4 regions of the Streptomyces sp. NPDC088554 genome follow, and region 3 is predicted to be linked to each of the others. Evidence: riboswitches for the same ligand, from Rfam matches in the RefSeq annotation. Region 3 holds a riboswitch; each other region holds the start of a gene.

Region 1 (3,850 bases), on a different contig from region 3:
CGGCTGGTCACGGGCAGCACCGAGCTGCACGCGGAGCTGGAGCGCGAACTCGCCGCGTTCTGCGGCTTCGAGGCGGCGCTCGTCCTGTCGTCCGGTTACGCGGCCAACCTCGCGGCCCTCACCGCGCTCACGGCCCGGGGCTCGCTGCTGGTGTCCGACGCGGGCAACCACGCCTCGATCGTGGACGGTTGCCGGCTCTCCCGGGCCGAGACCGTCGTCGTACCGCACGCGGATCCGGACGCCGTCGCCAAGGCCCTCGACGCGCACGCCGGGCGGCGGGCGCTGGTGGTGAGCGACGCGGTGTTCTCGGTGGACGGCGACGCGGCGCCGCTGGCGCAGCTGGCCGGGGTCTGCCGTCCCCGGGGCGCGGCGCTCCTCGTCGACGACGCGCACGGCCTCGGGGTGCTCGGCGCGGGCGGCCGGGGCACGCTCGACGCGGCCGGGCTCGCGGGGGCGCCCGGGGTGGTGGCCACGCTCACCCTCTCCAAGGCCCTGGGCAGCCAGGGCGGCGCGATCCTCGGCCCGGCGCGGGTCATCGGCCATCTGGCCAACACCGCGCGGACGTTCATCTTCGACACCGGGCTGGCCCCGGCCGCCGTGGGCGGCGCGCTGGCGGCGTTGCGGCTGCTGCGCGGGGAGCCCGCGCGGGCTCTGCGGGCGCGGGAGGTCGCCGCCGCGCTGCACCGGCTGCTGACCGGGGCGGGGCTGACCGCCGTACGGCCGGACGCCGCCGTGGTCTCCGTACAGGCGCCGTCGCCGGAGGCGGCCGTGCGCTGGGCGGCGGACTGCCGGGCGGCGGGGCTGGCCGTGGGGTGCTTCCGGCCGCCGTCGGTGCCGGACGGGATCTCCCGGATCCGGCTGACCGCGCGTGCCGATCTGACGGATGACCAGATCGGCACGGCGGTACGTACGGTGGTGGCGGCCGCCCCACGGTGAGCCGGGGCGGTGGGGCGGCAGCGGCCGGGGTGGTCCGGCCGCCGGTCGCTCCCGTACTCCGGTGGCGGCCCGCGCCGTCTGCACCGGGCCCGCGTCGACGGACCGCTGGAATATGCCATGGACCGCCGGAATATGCCGCATGGCCGGATCCTCATCTCCGGATTTCTCCGTCACGCTTGTCCCCCCCGGGCGTCGCGGCGGAGAAGATGTCTTTCCGGCGGCCAAATACGGTCTCGCGTTGCAGAGTTCACCGCTTCGAGCGACAGATATATGCAGATCTCGATGGATCGGGCTGTGCCCGGCGCGATCGGTGGCAGTGTGTCGCGAAGCACAGTCCGAGCCGGCCGCGCAGTCATCCGCTCTCTGTCGGAGTGCGGTCCGGTGGGAAAGGGACGGCATCGTCATGGCAGACCATCAGGAAGCATCCATCACCCTGCCGAGCGATCCCGCGTCGGTACCGACGGCGCGAAGATATGTCGCGGACCTCCTGGCCGAGTGGGGGCTGCCCGGCGAGGCGGACATGGCGGACACGGTCCGGCTCATCGTCTCCGAGCTGGTCACCAACGCCGTCCAGCACACCTTCGGCCGGTCTCCCACCTTCACGGTGGAGGTCCGGCTGGAGCGCGAGGAACTGCTGCGGCTGGGGGTGACCGACAGCCATCCGCGGTGGCCGCAGCGGCTGCCGGCGGCCGTCCAGCAGGACAACGGCCGGGGGATGGTCATCATCCGCTCGCTGACCGCCGAACACGGCGGGCGGCTGGCCATCACACCGACGCCGGAGGGCGGCAAGACGGTGTGGATCACACTGCCCTGGAGGGCGCCGACGGCTCCGGTCCGGAGCTGAGTTCATCCGTACGTACGGGGTACGGGCCCGAGGCCCCGTCAGAAGCCCCGGAGGCGGCAGGGAGCGGCCGGCCCGGCCCGGCCTGCATCCCCGCCTGGTCCCACGGTGTAGCGCGCTTTCACTCGGACGTACCCTCGGCACCCGCCCGCTCCGGGCCTACGGGCGGGGCGCGGTCGCTACTTCACCCGTCCGTACCAGACGCTCTTCGACCAGATCTTCTCCAGCCGCACCAGGGATCCGGTCTTCGGCGAGTGCCAGATCTTGCCCGCGCCGGCGTAGATGCCGACGTGGTAGACGTTGCTGCCCGAGTGGAAGAACACCAGGTCTCCCTTGCGTCGTTGGGACGACGAGACATGCTTCGTCTTGTTGTACTGCTGCTGGGCCGTGCGGGGGAGCTTCTTACCCGCTTTCTTGAACGAGTACACCGTCAGCCCCGAGCAGTCGAAGCGGGACGGTCCCGTGGCTCCGTACTTGTACGGTGAGCCCTTCTTCGACGCGGCGACCTTCAGCGCCTTCACCCCGTGCGTAGCGGCTTCGGCCTCCGACGCGGCGCCAGGCACCAGCATCGTGCTGCCTATCGCGGCGAGCGTGAGGACCGATACGGCTCCGGTCCGGGACAGCAAAGACGGGACATATGTCTGCGCAGACATGCGCAACCCTTCGTCAGCCGCCTGTGAAGGATGACCTGTCGGGTTCGGGCTGGCGAAGTTGCCCGGCCATGAGGTCCTGTCACAGACCCCGTGGCTTCACCCCAAGGGACGATCACCGTCACGTGTCATCCCGTACTGCTTGGGTCCTCCACTCCTGCCGATCCACTCCTGTCGACTCAGTCATCCGGATACAGCGGCAGGACTCGGCGTCCGTCCGGACCGCCCCGCCGTGGGTGGCGGGGGCTTGTCGTCCCAGGGATCTTGACATCAGCCGGCCGTGGATTTCCGACTGAAACGACGATATGTGAACTTACTCACGGCTGGCCCGTATGAGTGGCGAGCGGGATTTTCATACCGGTTCACGGGGGCGGGGTGAGGGCCGTACCTGCGGGGAATTCGAGGCGCGCCATACGGGTTCGGGCGCTCCGCGCAACTCGACTCCCCGTGTCTGTCCAGCGAGTTCATCCACCGATCGGGTGAGGCGTTCCCGTACGGACGCGTCCATTCGAGAGCGCCTCGCTGCCTCAAGTCCGTTCCTCGGGAGGCATGGTGACCCTCCCAGCACGCCTCTCGCCGTCGAGCACCCGGAGCGCGCGGGCCAGCGTCGCCGAGTGCAGTTCGGTCTCGCCCCGGGAGTGCATCGCCGTCAGGGCGGCGCGGAGCGCGAGCGCCTGGGCGGGCAGCGCCTGCGCGGCCCGCAGCGCGTCATAGGTGTCCGTGCCCCTGGCCGGATTGATACGGCCCAGCAGGTCGACGATCCGAAGATAGGTGTCGACAACGTCACACTCGGCGCGGGTCAGCGCGGGCAGCGGTGGCAGCTCCGGAATCATCGGCCCCTCACCGCCCGCCGGATGCCCCGCGGCTCCGGATCACATGGTCGACCAGCCCGAACGCCTGCGCCCCGGCCGCGTCGAAGACCGTGTCCCGCTCGATGGCCCCGGCGATCCGCTCCGGGCTCCGCCCGGTGTGCCGCGTCAGCATCGACGCGACCAGCGAGCGCTGCCGCGGCAGCTCCTCCGCGTGGATCAGCAGATCGGACGGCTGTCCCTGTACGCCCCGGTCGAGAGCGGGCTGCCGGAGTACGACCCGGGCGCCGGGCAGCGCCATCCGCTTGCCCGGGGTGCCGCCCGCCAGCAGGACGGCGGCGGTGGAGACCGCCTGGCCGAGAACGGTCGTCTCCACGTCGCACATGACGAGCTGCATGGTGTCGTAGATCGCGGTCATGGCGTCGATCGGACCGCCGGGGGAGTTGATGTAGACCCGGATGTCCTGATCGGGCGCGGCGTATTCGAGATGGACGAACTGCGCGATCACATCGTTGGCCGTGGTCTCGTCCACGGCGGTGCCGAGAAAGATGATCCGGTCCTCGAAGAGCTTGGAGTACGGATCGAGACTCCGGGTCCCGTGGGACGTCCGCTCG
Region 2 (3,850 bases), on a different contig from region 3:
GTCCGGAGGATCTCGTGGCGGACCGGGACTGACCGGTCACGGCGGGTCAGGTCCGGCGCACCGGTGCGTACCGTACCGCCGGGCGCTCGCGGTGTGCGCCTGCCCTGACAGCCGTCATGTGCGTCCGGAGACGCCACTGTTGCACGACGTGCTCGCGGGCGGGATAGCCGGAGCGGGTCCCGGCGGCCGGTGTGACGTGCCGGGACCCGCTTCCCTGTTGTCCAGGGCTCCGGTGTCAGTGCTCCAGCGGCAGCAGGTCGGGGCGCTTCGCCTCGACCTTGTCCCCGGAGGACTCGCCGCGCAGTCTGCGTCCGATCCAGGGCACCAGATACTCCCGCGCCCAGTGGATGTCGTCCCGCCGCACCTCAAGGGTGCCGCGCGGCGGTTCCGGCGGCCAGATCTGGTCGGGGTCCGCCGGTACGTCGAGTCCGAGCACCTGGGCGGCGCGCAGCGCGACCCGGGTGTGGCCGTCGGGCGACAGATGCAGCCGGTCGCCGTCCCAGGCGCGCCTGTCCTGGACGGACTTCAGAGCCCAGAGGTCGAGTACCGGACAGCCGTAGCGATCGGCGATGGACCGGGTGTGGGCGGTGAAGGTGGCTATCTTGCCGCGCAGATGACGCAGCACGGGGACGCCACGGGTGTCGAAGCCGGTGGTCAGCATGACCGTGCCGACGGCACCGGTGAGTTCGGCGACGGCCCGCTCGAAGCGCTCGGCGACATCGTCGGGGTCGGAGCCGGGACGGAGGATGTCATTGCCACCGGCGCAGAAGGTCACCAGGTCGGGGGCGAGTTCCTTCGCCCGGGGGATCTGCTCCTCGACGATCTGGTCGAGGAGTCGGCCGCGCACGGCGAGATTGGCGTACCGGAAATCTCCGTGCCCGGTGTCCGGGACCGGGCCGGTCACCGGCAGCCGGTCGGCGAGCAGGACCGCGAGCCGGTCCGCCCAGCCGACGAACTGTCCGTCGGGGCCCGGGTCTCCCACGCCCTCCGTAAAGCTGTCGCCAATCGCCGCGTACGACCCGAACACGCCATTTTCTCTTGATCTCGAATCGTCTGCCACAGCAGATCATTTTCCACCGGGGATGTGACCTACGCGACCGTAGGGAGGGGTTGACCCCGGGTGAGAAACGCCATCCGTCAAGTTTTCCCCAACCGGGAATAGCCGTATACGACCGCTGCCCGGCACGGAGAGTGCCGGGCAGCGTGGTGCGGGAGCGCTATGAAATCGGACAGCGGGACGAATCAGACCGTGACACCGTACGCGCGCAGATAGGCCAGCGGGTCGATGTCCGAGCCGTACTCCGGTCCGGTGCGGATCTCGAAGTGCAGATGCGGTCCCGTGACATTGCCGGTGGCACCGGAGAGACCGATCTGCTGGCCTTGGCCGACGCTCTGGCCGGTGGAGACGGAGAGGGACGACAGATGGGCGTACTGCGAGTACCTGCCGTCGTCGTGCCGGATGACGATCTGGTTTCCGTACGAGCCGCCCCAGCCCGCCGTCACGACCGTGCCCGCGCCGACCGCCTTGATGGTGGAGCCCGAGGGCGCGATGAAGTCCACCCCGGTGTGGTAGCCGCTGGACCAGCTTCCGCCCGAGGCGCGGTAGGAGGTGCCGACCGCCGAGTCGACGGGCCGGGTGAAGCCCGAACCGCTGCTCTGCGCGGCCTTGTCGGTGGTCGGGGCCTCGGCCTCCGGAGCCTTGGTCACGGTGGACGGCTTCGCGGACCCCGAAGAGGACGAGGCGGACGAGGCGGAGGACCGCGACGAGGACGGGGTCCCGGAGGACTCCGCCCGGGTCTCGGCGCGGGCCGTCGTGGCCTTCGATCCGAGGGTCAGCTTCAGCCCGGGGTGGATCATCCCGGGGTCGCCGCCGACCGCCTCGCGGTTGTCCTCGTACAGCTTCTGCCAGCCGCCCTGGACGTTCTGCTCGTCCGCGATCCTGGACAGATAGTCACCGGAGACCACGGAGTAGGTCTTCGTGGCCCTCGCCGCGGCGATCTGCGCGGCCGCCCGCTGCTGCGGTACGGCGGTCGCGCTCTGCACGGCGGCCTCGCTCCGGGCCGTACGCGCCGCGGAAGCGGCCTGCGCGGCCGCGGGCACCGCCTGCGGCAGCTCGGAGGTGGCCTGCGGGGCCACGGAGGGAGCGGCCTCGGCGCCGGCGGCGCCGATGAGCGGAAGGGCGATGGCCGCGCCGCCCGTACCCGCGGCGATGAATCCGCGGCGCGAGAACGGACTGCTCTTCGGACGACGGTGCTTACCCTTGGCGGGCATGGTGCGTTCCTCTCCGGCGCCTACGAGGTGAGCTGTCGGGTTCGGGCTGGAGATGCCCGGCCGCGTTGCGCGACTTCACCCCGAGCCGTCCGGGTCTCCGGATCGGCGTACTACCGTGGGTCCCCCGCTCCTGCCACACATGGATGGATGGATGTGTGCTCCGGTCGGCGGCAGGATTCGGCGTTCCGTCCGGATTGAGGGTGAACGTAGGCGAGTCGGACGGCCGGAACAAGCCGCCACTTTCGGCCACGGCCGACCACTCGAATATCGCCGGACATCACCGTCACCCTGCGTGCCTCACGAACCGTCAGTTCCCCTGGGGGGAGTGAAATCCCTTTCTCCCCATCGCCACGGAACGTCACGGATATGATTCCGCTCACTCATCGATCCCCATATCCACTTCCATGGGGGCAGGTTATGCGGAAGTACCCAATACGGTCAGGTCGCCATTTGGGCTGCATTAAGGCGAACATAATGTCCGGTTGATAGGCATCTGAATACAGCTCCACCGGGCCGATCGCCCTCTTGAACAGATGTCGTAGGGTCAGAAGCCGGTATCGTCGGCGGGCCGCGCCGACGGCAGACCACGGAGGAGCACGCCGTGACGCAGCAGCTGCCGCACATCCCGTCGACGGAGCCCGAACTGTCCGGTGTGCGCAACTTCCGTGATGTGGGCGGACTTCCGACCACGGACGGCCGACGGGTGGCCCACGGCAAGCTCTTCCGCAGTGGCCATCTCGCCCATGCCACCGACACCGACACGGCCTTTCTCGCCACCCTCGGTCTGCACACCGTCTTCGACTTCCGCAACGAGGCCGACCGGAAACTGGACGGTCCGGATGTCGAGCTGCCCGGCGTACGCAATGTGAACATCCCGCTCAGCGACCCCGCCGACGGCGCCGAGTTCTGGCGGATGGTCCGCGTCGGCGATCTCGGCCAGCTGCGCTCGCTCCTCGCGGAGGGCAGGGCGGCGGCGCGGATGATCGCCTCGTACCGGATGATCATCGTGGACCGCACCGCCGAGCACAGCCGGATCCTGCACGCGCTCGCCTCGGACAGCGTGCCCGCGCTCCTGCACTGCGCGGCGGGCAAGGACCGGGCCGGGCTCTCCGTCGCGGTGGCCCTGCTCGCGGTCGGTGTCGAGCCGGACGCGATCGAGGCGGATTATCTGAAGTCGAACGACCCGCACCGCCGCTACCGGGTCCGGCGCGGCGACACCTCACCCGCCGGAACCTCCCCCGAGGTGATGGAGCTGCTCGCGCCGCTCTTCGACGCGCGGGTGGAGTATCTCGCCGCCGCCTTCGAGACCATCGAGAAGACCTGGGGCGGCACCGACCGCTATCTCGCCGATGGTCTCGGGGTCGCCCCCGAGACCCGCGAGCTGCTGCGCGCCCGTCTTCTCGACAACGGCTGACGGGCGCCCGCTATCCCTTCGCGCCCAGCTCGAAGAGCACGTACAGAAACGCGGCGAAGACATGTCCGGCCACCAGATAGGCGAACAGCCGGATGACCAGCCCCCTGGGGAACTTCTTCTCCTCCCGTACGGACCGGCCCCCCGGGCTTTCCGGCTCGGTCGCAG
Region 3 (3,850 bases):
CCCAGCTGGAGCGCGAGTGGCTGGACCGGCTCGGTACGGTCGCGGGCCGCGCGGACGAACTGTGCAGGTTCGCCGTGCTCTTCGACGACCCGCAGCTGGCGCTCTCCGCCGTCACGCGCGTGCTGGACATCACCGCGGAAGAGGTCAGGGCTGTGGCCGCCGCGCGACTGCGCCCAGACAACAGGGCGGTGCTGGTGTACGAGCCGCTCACCGCCGAGGACGCCGACGCCGCCGGGACCGACAACGAGCACGAGGGGGCGGACCAGTGACCGACGCTGCCGTGACCATGGACTTCCATCCGCAGCCGACGGCCGGCGTGGCCAGGCCCTGGGCCTTCCCCGCCCCCGAACGCGGCGCGCTCGGCAACGGCCTGACGGTCCTGCGCTGTGACCGCCCGGGACAGCAGGTGGTGGCGGTCGAGATCAACCTCGACGCCCCGCTGGACGCCGAGCCCGAGGGCCTCGACGGCGTGGCCACGATCATGGCACGGGCGCTCTCCGAGGGCACCGACAAGCACACCGCCGAGGAGTTCGCGGCCGAGCTGGAGCGCTGCGGCGCCACGCTCGACGCGTACGCCGACCACCCGGGGGTACGGGTCTCGCTGGAGGTCCCCGTCTCCCGGCTGCCCAAGGCGCTCGGCCTGCTCGCCGAGGCGCTGCGCGCCCCCGCCTTCGCCGACAGCGAGGTCGACCGGCTCGTACGCAACCGGCTCGACGAGATCCCGCACGAGACCGCCAACCCCGGCCGCCGGGCCGCCAAGCAGCTCTCCAAGGAGCTGTTCCCGGCCTCCCTGCGGATGTCCCGGCCACGCCAGGGCACCGCCGAGACGGTGGAGCGCATCGACGCCGCGGGTGTACGCGCCTTCTACGAGGCGCACGTACGCCCCGCCACGGCCACCGCCGTGATCGTCGGCGACCTCACCGGGGTCGACCTGGACGAGATCCTCGCCGACACCCTCGGCGCCTGGACCGGCGACACCGCCGCGCCCCGGCCCGTACCGCCCGTGACCGCGGACGACACGGGCCGGGTGGTGATCGTGGACCGCCCCGGCGCCGTCCAGACCCAGCTGCTGATCGGCCGGATCGGCGCCGACCGGCACGACCGGGTCTGGCCCGCCCAGGTCCTCGGCACCTACTGCCTGGGCGGCACGCTCACCTCCCGGCTCGACCGGGTGCTGCGCGAGGAGAAGGGCTACACCTACGGCGTACGGGCCTTCGGCCAGGTGCTGCGCTCCTCGTCACCCACCGCCCCGGGCGGGGCGACCGGCGCCGCGATGCTCGCCATCAGCGGCTCCGTGGACACCGCGTCCACCGGCCCGGCGCTGGAAGACCTCTGGAAGGTGCTGCGCACGCTCGCGGCGGAGGGGCTCACCGACGCCGAGCGCGATGTGGCCGTACAGAACCTGGTGGGGGTGGCGCCGCTGAAGTACGAGACGGCGGCTTCCGTCGCGGCCACGCTGGCCGACCAGGTCGAGCAGTTCCTTCCGGACGACTTCCAGGCGCAGTTGTACGCGCGGCTGGCGGAGACCGGCACCGTCGAGGCGACGGCGGCGGCCGTCAACGCCTTCCCGGTGGACCGGCTGGTCACCGTACTGGTCGGGGACGCCGCACAGATCAAGGAGCCGGTCGAGGCTCTCGGTATCGGTGAAGTGACGGTTGTCACCGGCTGATTCGTCCGCGGGAGGGAACCTCGGTGGCCTCGGCTGCCGGGGTTCCCTCTTTATGTCCGCTTCCTTGGTGAATCTTCCCGTCTGGCCTGTGGGCTATATGACAAAACAGCCTGTTCGGTTGGCGAACGAAAGACGACACGCCTAGCGTCGGTCCGGTTGTCCGCCAGCATCCCGCCGCATCCGTGGCACCGGGCAGCCATCGCCGAGTCCCCGTCAGGCGCGAGCCGAGGGGGAGCCGGGGACCCATCAGTCCCTGGGGTGAATCGGACGCCTTCGCGGCTCGGCCCGCGCGGAGGGGCCCGTAGGAGACCTTCCTGCTCCGAACCCGTCAGCTAACCCGGTAGGCGAGAGGGAAGGAAAGGACCAGCCACTCCATGGCGTTCACCCGAGCCACCGGGAAGCACCGTGCCCGCAGCGGTATGAGCCGCAAGGGCGGCGCGAGCGTCGCCGGTCTCGCGACGCTCACCGCGACCGGAGTCATCGGCACCCTGGCCGCCTCCCCGGCCCTCGCCGCCGGCGCGGACATCGAGGCCGCCTCGCAGACCGGACTGAACCACGCGATCACCCTCGGCGACTCCCTCGTCGATGTGATCGACGAACAGGCCGAGGTCCAGCGCCGCGCCGCCGAGCAGACCGCCAGGCTCAAGGCCGAGGCGCAGGCGAAGGCGGAGGCGAAGCGGCTGGCGGAGGCGCGCGCCAAGGAGATCCGCGCGGAGCAGGAGCGCGCCACCCGCGCGGCCGAGCGCAGGCTCCTCAACACCTTCCAGCTCCCCGTCGCGGGCTCCTACGTCACCACGGGGTACCGCGCGGGCGGCTCCCTCTGGTCCTCCGGCAGCCACTCCGGCGTCGACTTCCGTGCCGCGTTCGGCACCCCGGTCGTGGCCGTGGGCACGGCCACCGTGGTCGAGGCGGGCTGGGGCGGCTCGTACGGCAACAACATCGTGCTCAGGATGGCCGACGGGACGTACACCCAGTACGCCCACCTCTCCTCGGTCGCGGTCTCCGTCGGCCAGAGCGTCACCCCCGGCCAGCAGATCGGTCTCTCCGGCGCGTCCGGCAACGCCACCGGACCGCATCTGCACTTCGAGGCCAGGACCGGCCCGGAGTACGGCTCCGACATGGACCCCGTCGCGTATCTGCGCGCGCACGGCGCCAACGTCTGACCCGTCCGTACGCCCCGGACATCCCTGGAAGGCCTCGGCTCCGTGCCGGGGCCTTCGCTGTTGACGCCGGCGTCGGGTCGGGGGCGGCGTCGGGTCTGGCGTTGGCCAAAAGATATCCATCGATTTCGGGCACCCTTCGGAAATTCGCCTTCATTGCAATAGAGTCACGGAACAGGAGTCAATCGGCAGCGTTTCGCGCGGATTAAGCGGAGGTTGGGATATGCGCATTCCCGCGCACTCGGTATGCACGGCGATTCGCGACGACATCGTCTCCGGTCTGTTCGAGCGGGGAAGCAGGCTCACCGAGGAACAGCTGGCGCGGCGGTACGGTGTCTCCCGCGTCCCGGTGCGCGAGGCCCTGCGCACCCTGGAGTCGGAGGGCTTCGTGACCACCCGCCGCCATGTCGGCGCGTGTGTCGCCGAGCCCACGGAGCAGGAGGCCGCCGACCTCCTGGAGGTACGGCTGATGCTGGAGCCGCTCGGCGCGGCACGGGCCGCCCAGCGCCGTACGGACGCCCATCTCAAGGTCCTGCGCGGGCTGGTCAGACTGGGACAGGACCGGGCCCGCCGGGGCCAGGGCGAGGATCTGCGCTCCCTGGGCGCCTGGTTCCACGAGACGCTCGCCCAGGCGTCGGGCAGCCCCGCGCTGACCTCCCTGCTCACCCAGCTCAGGCACAAGATCGCCTGGATGTACGTGGTCGAGCAGCCCGCCCACCCCGTGGAGTCCTGGGCCGAGCACGGCGCGATCGTGGACGCGGTGGCGCGCGGTGACGCGGAGCGGGCGCGGGCGCTGACGGCCCTGCACGCCGAGCGGACGGCGGGGGCGCACCGGCTGAAGCGCCTGGACCGTACCCGCGAAAAGGTGAGGGTTTCGCAACATGCCGTAAACACCGCGAGTGCGCCCACTTAACATTCGCGCCGTATACAAAAGAGAAGAAAAGGGCGAGGTCTATTTCTCGCTGTCCGCGTCCGGTGCGCGGTAAAACGATGAAGAGTTATGTCCGGGACGGAGCGCGGC
Region 4 (3,850 bases), on a different contig from region 3:
CTTGGAGCCCAGCTTGTCGGTGATGACCTTCCAGCCGGCCCAGTCGTCCTCGTACAGCGGGTCCTCGATGGAGACGAGCGGGTACGCGGAGACCAGCTCCTCGTAGTACTCGGTCATCTCGGCGGCCGAGCGGGACTTGCCCTCGAACTCGTACGCGCCGTCCTTGTAGAACTCGGACGCGGCGACGTCGAGCGCGAGCGCGATGTCGCGGCCGGGGACGTAACCGGCCTCCTTGATCGCTTCGAGGATCAGGTCGAGCGCGGCGCGGTTGGACTCCAGGTTCGGGGCGAAGCCGCCCTCGTCGCCGAGGCCGGTGGACAGGCCCTTCTGCTTCAGGACCTTCTTGAGGGTGTGGTAGACCTCGGCACCCCAGCGCAGCGCCTCGGAGAAGGACTCCGCGCCGATCGGGGCGATCATGAATTCCTGGATGTCGACATTCGAGTCGGCGTGCGAGCCGCCGTTCAGGATGTTCATCATCGGAACGGGCAGCAGATGCGCGTTCGGGCCGCCCAGGTAGCGGAAGAGCGGGAGGTCCGAGGCCTCGGAGGCGGCGTGCGCCACGGCCAGGGAGACGCCGAGGATGGCGTTGGCGCCCAGCGAGCCCTTGTTCTCCGTGGCGTCCAGGTCGATCATCGCCTGGTCGATCAGGCGCTGCTCGGTGGCGTCGTACCCGACCAGCTCGGGACCGAGCTGCTCGATCACGGCGAGGACGGCCTTCTCCACACCCTTGCCCAGGTAGCGCTTGGGGTCTCCGTCGCGGAGTTCGACGGCCTCGAACGCACCGGTGGACGCACCGGAGGGGACAGCAGCACGACCGGTGCTGCCGTCGTCGAGGCCGACCTCGACCTCGACCGTGGGGTTGCCTCGGGAGTCGAGGATTTCCCGGGCTACGACGACGTCGATGGACGGCACGAGCATCTCCTTCTGGGATGTGACGCTTGAAGTGCAGGGTCTCTGTGGCCTTGCGACATGAGCCTAACCGGATCGGGCTCGCCGGTCGGCCGGTGCCCGCCCCCTAAGACGAAAAGAGCACCTTTTGCGCCGGTCACCCCGTACGCCCGGATACGCCCCGCATCTCCCGACCACCGCCGAAGCCCCGGTCCGGCGCGCACGGGGGTCGCGCGCCGGACCGGGGCCGTCTGTGGGCCGGTCAGCTCAGGTGGAGCCGCTGGCCGGGGTAGATCACATCGGCGTCGCGGACGATGTCCTTGTTCAGCTCGAAGATCTTCTCCCAGCCGCCCTCGACCTTGTGGGCCGTGGCGATCCTGGAGAGGGTGTCGCCGGACTTGACCTTGTACTCGCCGTCGCCCTTCTTGATCGTGAAGGTACGGCTCTCGCCGCGCGAGGCGGGCTGGGCCTCGGTACGGGCCGACCGCTGCTGGGGCTGGGCCCGCTGCTGCGGGGCGGCCTGCTGCTGGGGAGCGGCCTGCTGCTGCGGGGCGGCCTGCCGCTTCGACGTACCGGAGTTGCTGGAGCTGCTGGAGTCGCCGGAGCCCCCGCTCGCGGAGCCGCCGTTGTACGCGGCACCGGACAGGTTCACACCACAGCTCGGCCAGGCGCCCTTGCCCTGGCCCGCCAGGACCTTCTCGGCGACCGCTATCTGCTGGGACTTGGAGGCCAGGTCGGCGCGGGAGGCGTAGGCAGTGCCACCGAACGCGGCCCAGGTGGAGTTGGTGAACTGGAGGCCGCCGTAGAAGCCGTTACCAGTGTTGATGGACCAGTTGCCGCCGGACTCGCACTGGGCGACCTGGTCCCACTCGGCGGCGGTGGCGGCGGAGGCGGAGGCGGCGCCGATCAGCGGGGCCGCCACAGCGGCACCGGTGATCCCGGCGAGTGTGGCGTAGCGGACCGCCCTGGACGGACGACGGTGCCTGGCCTTGCTGGAAAACAGCAGCATGGAGCATCTCCTCACCGACGCCTACGAGGTCAGCTGTCGGGTTCGGGCCAATGAGTTGCCCGGCCGCGTGCTCTCGCACGCGGCTTCACCCCTAGCCGGCCCCGGCCGTCTCCCGACGACCTGTGACCGGCGCGAACCTTTGGGTCCCCCGCTCCTGCCTACGGCGCTTTACGCGACGACTGCTCCCCCGACCGACGGCAGGATTCGGCGTTTCGGTCGACGGGGCCCGCGGTGCGAGCGGTTCAGACCGTAATCACAGGTCCATCGGTTGATCAAAGAAGCACATCCCGGAAAAATCGCCCTTAACGCCCTTGAGGCTCCCGTCATTTCCGCAGGTGGGAGAGGGATCCGGGCAACCGCCGGCCCAAAAGTACCCAGTTACGGCAAAGAGACCCTTGTCTCACTTACGCAGAAGCGGACACACCACCCTGAACTACCCCTCGGAACGGCCTCACTTCGGACCTCGCCCGAGCCGTTGGCCAGGGCGGAAGGGGCCGAGGGCGGCGTCAACGGGGCCTCGCTCATCCGGGGTTCGCCCCGGGGCCGCCCGCGGGTCCCCCCGAAGGCCGCCCCCGAGCGTCTCCGGGCCGGCTCAGACCCACCCGCCGACGACCTTCTGGGCGCCGATGATGCCGGACAGGGTCTCGCCGCCGACGACGACGGACTCGGCCCGGGACTCCGTGGGATGCGTCACCCCGCCGTCCGTGAGGCTGTCGGTGCCGCGGTCCGCTCCGTCGCGCGAGGCGCGGCTGTCCGGCTCGCGGTCCGGGGCCGGGGCCTCCGGGCCTGCCTCCTCCTTGGCGGCGGCGCCCCGGTGCTTGCCCTTGGCGGGGGCGCTGTCGGCGGCCTTGTCCCCGGTGGGGCCCTTGGCGCCGTCCTTGTCGGTGGCGTCCTCGCCGGGCGCCGGGGAGGCGGGCGAGGCGGAGGGGGCGGGCTCGGTGCCCTTGCCCTTCTCCCCCGCGGCGGAGTCGGAGGTGCCCGGTGTGGCCGCCGGGGCCTCCGGGGAGCCCGCCTCCGTACCGGCGCCCCGGTCGCCACCGGCCACCCCGGAGACGACGCTCTTCGCCAGCCCGGAGACCGCCGCGCAGCTGGGCCACGCCAGCGGGCCCTGGGCCGCGAAGACCTTCTCGGCCACCGCTATCTGCTGCGAACGGCTGGCCAGATCGGGGCTGGCCGCGTAGTCGGCGCCGCCGAACCTGTCCCAGGTCTCCTGGGACATCTGGAGGCCGCCGTAGTGGCCGCTGCCGAGGCTGGCGCTCCACTGGCCGCCGCTCTCGCACTCGGCGACACGGTCCCAGGTGGTGGCGTCCGCCGCGCCGGCGCTCGCGGCGCCGAGCAACGGAATGGCGATGGCGGATCCGGTCACCCCCGCCGCGACGAGAAGGGCAGGGGCCTGGCGGGGCCGGCGGTGTTTCCCGGAGCGCATGCGGTCGCCTTCCGTGTGACAGTCGGTTCGACCCGGCGTGGTACTGCCGAGTCGTCGTGAACGTAGCGGTACTCGAACGCTTGTCACAAGCTGATGCAGCGGAGATCACGCGAAAGTCACAGTCTTGACGCACTGTCAGGAAATTCTTGTGGAATGCACCGGGATTGCCCGGCCCGCCGTCAGTCGGACAATGGCGTGAACTGCACCGGAAGCGTGCGCAATCCACGCATGATGAGCCCGCCACGCCAGCGCAAATCGGCAGGATCTTCCGCAAGACGCACATCGGGAAGGCGCTTCAGCAGGGTGCCGATCGCGGTCTGTCCCTCGATCCGCGCCAGCGGGGCGCCCAGACAGTAATGGATGCCGTGCCCGTACCCGAGGTGCTGATTGTCACGCCGGGCGAGGTCGAGGGCGTCGGGGTCGGCGAAGCGCTCCGGATCCCGGTCGGCGGCGGCGAGGACGACGAGCACGGGGTCGCCCGCGCCGATCCGCCGGCCGCCGAGCGTCAGCGGCTCGGTGGCGTACCG

What was found. A riboswitch is a leader RNA that binds a small molecule or an ion and turns the genes downstream of it on or off. The one in region 3 is predicted to bind cyclic di-AMP.
Region 1: linked by a shared signal. The riboswitch ahead of ACIP8W_RS10645 (C40 family peptidase) and the one ahead of ACIP8W_RS24640 (M23 family metallopeptidase) in region 3 are both predicted to bind cyclic di-AMP.
Region 2: linked by a shared signal. The riboswitch ahead of ACIP8W_RS05570 (LysM peptidoglycan-binding domain-containing M23 family metallopeptidase) and the one ahead of ACIP8W_RS24640 (M23 family metallopeptidase) in region 3 are both predicted to bind cyclic di-AMP.
Region 4: linked by a shared signal. The riboswitch ahead of ACIP8W_RS20715 (transglycosylase family protein) and the one ahead of ACIP8W_RS24640 (M23 family metallopeptidase) in region 3 are both predicted to bind cyclic di-AMP.

Annotation. Positions count from the first base shown of each region.
Region 1 covers NZ_JBIVMF010000007.1:61,428-65,277, forward strand. Annotated here, with positions in the region: gene ACIP8W_RS10635 (8-amino-7-oxononanoate synthase) at 1-936, shown strand, start outside; gene ACIP8W_RS10640 (ATP-binding protein) at 1,340-1,780, shown strand; gene ACIP8W_RS10645 (C40 family peptidase) at 1,957-2,430, opposite strand; cyclic di-AMP (ydaO/yuaA leader) riboswitch at 2,433-2,636, opposite strand; gene ACIP8W_RS10650 (hypothetical protein) at 2,955-3,260, opposite strand; gene ACIP8W_RS10655 (ATP-dependent Clp protease proteolytic subunit) at 3,268-3,850, opposite strand, start outside.
Region 2 covers NZ_JBIVMF010000003.1:364,235-368,084, reverse strand. Annotated here, with positions in the region: partial or broken gene ACIP8W_RS05580 (PfkB family carbohydrate kinase) at 1-32, shown strand, start outside; gene ACIP8W_RS05575 (SGNH/GDSL hydrolase family protein) at 236-1,060, opposite strand; gene ACIP8W_RS05570 (LysM peptidoglycan-binding domain-containing M23 family metallopeptidase) at 1,243-2,271, opposite strand; cyclic di-AMP (ydaO/yuaA leader) riboswitch at 2,276-2,464, opposite strand; gene ACIP8W_RS05565 (tyrosine-protein phosphatase) at 2,873-3,685, shown strand; gene ACIP8W_RS05560 (DUF6126 family protein) at 3,696-3,850, opposite strand, start outside.
Region 3 covers NZ_JBIVMF010000023.1:32,082-35,931, forward strand. Annotated here, with positions in the region: gene ACIP8W_RS24630 (M16 family metallopeptidase) at 1-269, shown strand, start outside; gene ACIP8W_RS24635 (M16 family metallopeptidase) at 287-1,669, shown strand; cyclic di-AMP (ydaO/yuaA leader) riboswitch at 1,860-2,031, shown strand; gene ACIP8W_RS24640 (M23 family metallopeptidase) at 2,044-2,832, shown strand; gene ACIP8W_RS24645 (GntR family transcriptional regulator) at 3,053-3,742, shown strand.
Region 4 covers NZ_JBIVMF010000017.1:25,578-29,427, reverse strand. Annotated here, with positions in the region: gene eno (phosphopyruvate hydratase) at 1-918, opposite strand, end outside; gene ACIP8W_RS20715 (transglycosylase family protein) at 1,151-1,894, opposite strand; cyclic di-AMP (ydaO/yuaA leader) riboswitch at 1,901-2,073, opposite strand; gene ACIP8W_RS20710 (transglycosylase family protein) at 2,490-3,323, opposite strand; gene ACIP8W_RS20705 (cytochrome P450) at 3,503-3,850, opposite strand, start outside.